Regions from separate parts of the Kaistia sp. MMO-174 genome, predicted to be linked through region 1. Evidence: riboswitches for the same ligand, from Rfam matches in the RefSeq annotation. Region 1 holds a riboswitch; the other holds the start of a gene.
The links. Region 1 has a riboswitch for cobalamin ahead of metE (5-methyltetrahydropteroyltriglutamate--homocysteine S-methyltransferase). Riboswitches for the same ligand answer to the same signal wherever they lie in the genome.
Positions count from the first base shown of each region.

Region 2: linked by a shared signal. The riboswitch ahead of WFK98_RS07820 (CbtB domain-containing protein) and the one ahead of metE (5-methyltetrahydropteroyltriglutamate--homocysteine S-methyltransferase) in region 1 are both predicted to bind cobalamin.

Region 1 covers NZ_JBBCUO010000002.1:984,306-986,483, forward strand. Annotated here, with positions in the region: gene metE (5-methyltetrahydropteroyltriglutamate--homocysteine S-methyltransferase) at 1-1,052, opposite strand, end outside; cobalamin riboswitch at 1,158-1,380, opposite strand; gene WFK98_RS10575 (ArsC family reductase) at 1,439-1,789, opposite strand; gene WFK98_RS10580 (efflux transporter outer membrane subunit) at 2,120-2,178, shown strand, end outside.
Region 2 covers NZ_JBBCUO010000002.1:395,797-397,974, reverse strand. Annotated here, with positions in the region: gene cobU (bifunctional adenosylcobinamide kinase/adenosylcobinamide-phosphate guanylyltransferase) at 1-409, opposite strand, end outside; gene WFK98_RS07825 (CbtA family protein) at 414-1,157, opposite strand; gene WFK98_RS07820 (CbtB domain-containing protein) at 1,174-1,374, opposite strand; cobalamin riboswitch at 1,405-1,622, opposite strand; gene WFK98_RS07815 (hypothetical protein) at 1,653-1,910, opposite strand; tRNA gene WFK98_RS07810 (tRNA-Asn) at 2,126-2,178, opposite strand, start outside.

The DNA of each region.
Region 1 (2,178 bases):
TGCAGCAGCGAACAGGACGAAGCGATCTGGATATGATCCGAACCCCGGCGCGCCACCACCGGCTCCAGCCGGTCGAGCAGGGTGGCGAGATTGGCGCGCCAGATGTTGCGGCCGTCGATGACACCAAGCGACAGCACGAGCCCGCGCGGCGCCTTCGCCAGCACGGCATCGAGCTGCTCCGGCGCGCGAACGAGATCGAGATGCAGGCCCGCGACGGGCAGCTCCAGCGCGGTGTCGAGATTGTCCCCGAGCGCGCCGAAATAGGGGGTGAGCATCAGCTTCAGCTTGGGCAGCGCATAGGCGAACATGCCGTAGGCGACGCGGAGCGCCTGCCGGCTCTTGTCGTCGAGGTCGAGGACGAGGCAGGGCTCGTCAATCTGCACCCATTCGGCGCCGTTCGCCGCCAGCCGGCGCAGCATCTCGACATAGGCCGGCAGCAGGCCGGGCAGCAGCGACAGCGGATCGAGCGAGGCATCCTTGCTCTTGCCGAGTTTCAGATAGCTGACGGGACCGAGCAGCACCGGCCGCGTCTCGTAGCCGAGCGCCTTCGCCTCCAGATATTCGTCAAGCGGCTTGGTCGCGGCGAGGCTGAAGCGCTGCCCGGCCGTGAATTCCGGCACCATGTAGTGGTAGTTGGTGTCGAACCACTTCGTCATTTCGAGCGCCGGCACGCCCTGCCCCGCGCCGTGATGATGATGCCCGCAATCCGCATGCGCGCCATCGCCCTGGCTGCCGCGCGCCATGGCGAAATAGGTGTCGAGCGGCACCGGGCCGCCGGTCCAGCCATAGATCTCCGGGATCGCCCCGACCATGAGGCTGGTGTCGAGCACATGGTCATAGAGCGAGAAATCGTTCGACGGGATGTTGGTGACGCCGAGCGCATGCTGGCGCGCCCAGTTGGAGGCGCGAAGCGCGGCGGCGCTGGCGAGCAGGTCATCGGAGCGGCTCTTGCCGGACCAGTAGCTTTCGAGGGCAGACTTGAGCTCGCGGCGCGGACCGATCCGCGGCGTACCGAGCGTGCTGACAGGCAGCGTGGAAGGAGAAGGAGACATCGGCTTACCCCAAATGTTTGGGGGCAAAGGCCGAGCGGACGCATGCGTAGAATCCCGGCGCGAAGAACGGCGGGCGCAAGCGCACCACCGGGACACCCCGCCCAGGGACGTTATGAGGTCGCGGCAGGTCTCCTGGCTCGCGGGTCGCCGCCCCGGTCCGGCCTTCCCGAAGCGCTCGCTTCAGTGACACGGAATGGACCCGGGCTCGCCGCTCACAGTTGCGGGGGCAGCTCCGGCGTTGCCCGCCCCTTCGGACAGACGCACCGGATTCCCTCTTAGCCCTGGCGCCGCGCAGACGGCCCAGGGAACCACGACGCCCGACTCCTAAGCGTCGTGCCGCCCTCCGTCAAGCGGGATATAAAGATATCCTTATATCGACATGAGGCCTATTCGAACACCGCCGCATAGATCTCCGGCTTGAAGCCGGCCAGCAGGCGACCGTCGCCGAGATCGAGGATCGGCCGCTTGATCATCGAGGGCTGCGCCTGCATCAGGCCGATCGCCTTGCTGGCGTCGAGATCCTGCTTGTCGGCGTCTTCGAGCTTGCGGAACGTCGTTCCCGCCCGGTTCAGCACCGTCTCCCAGCCCAGCTCGCCAACCCAGCGATCGAGATGCACGCGATCGATGCCCTCGGCCTTGTAATCATGGAACTCATAGGAAATGCCATTGGCATCAAGCCACTGCCGGGCTTTCTTCATCGTGTCGCAGTTCTTGATGCCGTAGATCGTGACCGTCACGCCGTCTTTCTCCTGTGAGGCAGGCTGGCTGGATCCAGCCGCCCGCGATTCCCTGCGCCGATCATAGCGGCTGCCACGCCAGAGATGCAGATCCGGCCTCCCCGAAGGCCGCGTGCAAGACGCCGCAGCGCAATCTGCATGCGGCCATGCGCCCTGCCGGGCGGCGTTGACGGGCCATTGAGCCGACGAATATAGCTAGCCTTCATTATAATTAATTTGGATTCACACTTGCTTCTTCAAAGGCTTCCGGTCGCCCGGCAATTTGCGGAACCGCGCTCCGGACAGGCTCCATCCGGAGCATCCCAGCGCACGTCCGCCAGACTGTCCCGTCTGGGGCTGCTGCTTGCCCTGACGACGGCGCTCGGCGGCTGCGTCGTCGTCGGGCCGGA
Region 2 (2,178 bases), 590 kb from region 1:
TCATCGGCACGATGCCGGAACCGACCTCGTTGGAGACCAACACGACCGGTCCCCTCGCTTCGGCGAGCGCGGCCGCCAGCGCGTCGCCCTCACTGACGACGTCACGTTCCGCTTCCATCAGGTTGGAGAGCCAGAGCGTCAGGCAATCGACGAGGATGACGCGGCCGGGATCGGCGAGATCAGCCAGCCGGGCTGTCAGGTCGAGCGGCTCTTCCACCGTCGTCCAGTCGAGGCCTCGCCGGTCGCGATGCGCCGAAATCCGCGCCTGCATTTCAACATCGCGGATCTCGGCGGTGGCGAGGTAGGTGGCCGGCAACCCGGTGCGGGCCACCAGTTCCTCGGCGAAGCGGCTCTTGCCGGAGCGGGCGCCGCCGAGGACGAGCGCCGTGCGCGGCGCGGAAGGTGCCACGATCTCAGGCCGTCCGGGACAGGCGCTGATAGAGCCAGCCGGAGAAGAGGCCCGACAGCGCCCATAGCAGCGCGCTGACCACCAGCGAGGCCGCGACGAACTCGCCGCCGAGGCCAGCCGGATAGGAGGCTTCGAGCGTCGGCGGCACGGGTGCGCCGATCACATGCGGCAGCACGCCGATGACAAGGCCGGCAGCCTTCAGCAGCCACGAACCGCTGAAAACGATCAGCGCAAGGCCGATCGCCGAGGCAGCGACGGTCGAGAGCCACCAGACCTGCCGCGAGGTGACCTCGGCGGCTGCCGTGCCGGGAAGCTCCGGCGACAGGCCGAGCGACGGCAGCAGCGATGCGGCGAAGAAGCCGGCCACGCCCCAGAGCACGCCGGTGCGCGCGTCGATCTTGCCGCCGCGGATCGACATCAGGCCGAGCAGAACGGCCGAAACGCCGACCCCCATCAGCAGGTTGGCGAGCAGCGTGTAGGCCGAGCGCTCGAAGCCGTCCGCCGGCGACCACGCGTCCTCGTCATGCTGATGCGCCGGAGCGGCTTCGGGAGCGGCCGCCTCATGCGCATGGGCCTCGGTCGTCGAGTGCTCGTGCGGCGCGGCGGCGGCGGCCGGCGCCGGCTCGGCGTTCTCGAAGGTTTCGGCGTGGAGGATCAGAGGCTCGGTGGTGACCGCCTGAACGACGGACAGCGCAATGCCCACGGCAAGCCCCGCGCCGAAGGCGCTGAGGATGATCGTCTTGAACATGTTGATCCCTATGGCGTCAGTGGCAGGGCAGACCGAGGGAATGCCGGGTGTCGTGAGTCGCGTTGTGGATCAGGCTCGGCGCGGCGAAGCCGGTGCCGATGAACAGGAACAGACCGAAGGCGACGGCGAACAGGGCCGGGACGATGCGGGAACCCGCCTGCGCCTCTACACCGGAAATCGACGTGGACCGCGTTGCGGCCTTGGAAAGATTGGACATAGCGTCTCCTTGGCCGTCCCACCGACGGCTGACTGGTATGAGGCGCTGGCTGGTCTCCTGGCTCGCGGGTCGCAGCTTCCTCGACGCCTTCCCGGTTTCCCAGTGGCCATCGCGAGGTCGCTCGCCGCTTACAGTTGCGGGGGCAGCTTCGGCATTGGAATCCCGCAAGGGGTCCTTCCGTACCGAATTCCCATTTCATCCCCCTGAACCTTGGGTCCATCGGGGGAACCGACGCAAAATGACGCTAGATGGATTGCCGCTCCGGCGCAAGTCGCCGCTCATTTGGCGGCGGCGGTGCCCTTGTTGCGAAAGTGGGCCCAGCGGCGGAGGATCGCGACTTCGGATTGCCGGCGCAGGCGCCGCACGCGCGGAAAATCGTGCGACAGCACCACCAGCCCGACCGGCACCATCCAGAAGCCGAGCACCGGCAGGAATCCGAGCACGCCGCCCAGCAGGAAGCCGCCGCCGATGGCGACGCGCGCCGTGCGGCTGCGCGGGAGGGAGATCGCCTTCTTGCCGAAACGAATGGATGCCATGCGGGTCGGGCACTCCTGGGAGGATTGTTCAAAGCTCGCCATCAACCCGCGTCGCGGGAGGCTCGAGGCTGCCCTTTTATGTGGAAGAGGGCGGCCCGATTGCAACACCCTGTCCTGCCGTCCGCGGTGAACCGGGAGAGACGCCGAGCGCCAAGCGCGAGGCGGAAAACAATCAAGGGGCCGGATGGCTATCCATCCGACCCCTTGATCAAAACTGGCTCCGCGAGTTGGACTCGAACCAACGACCCGGTGATTAACAGTCACCTGC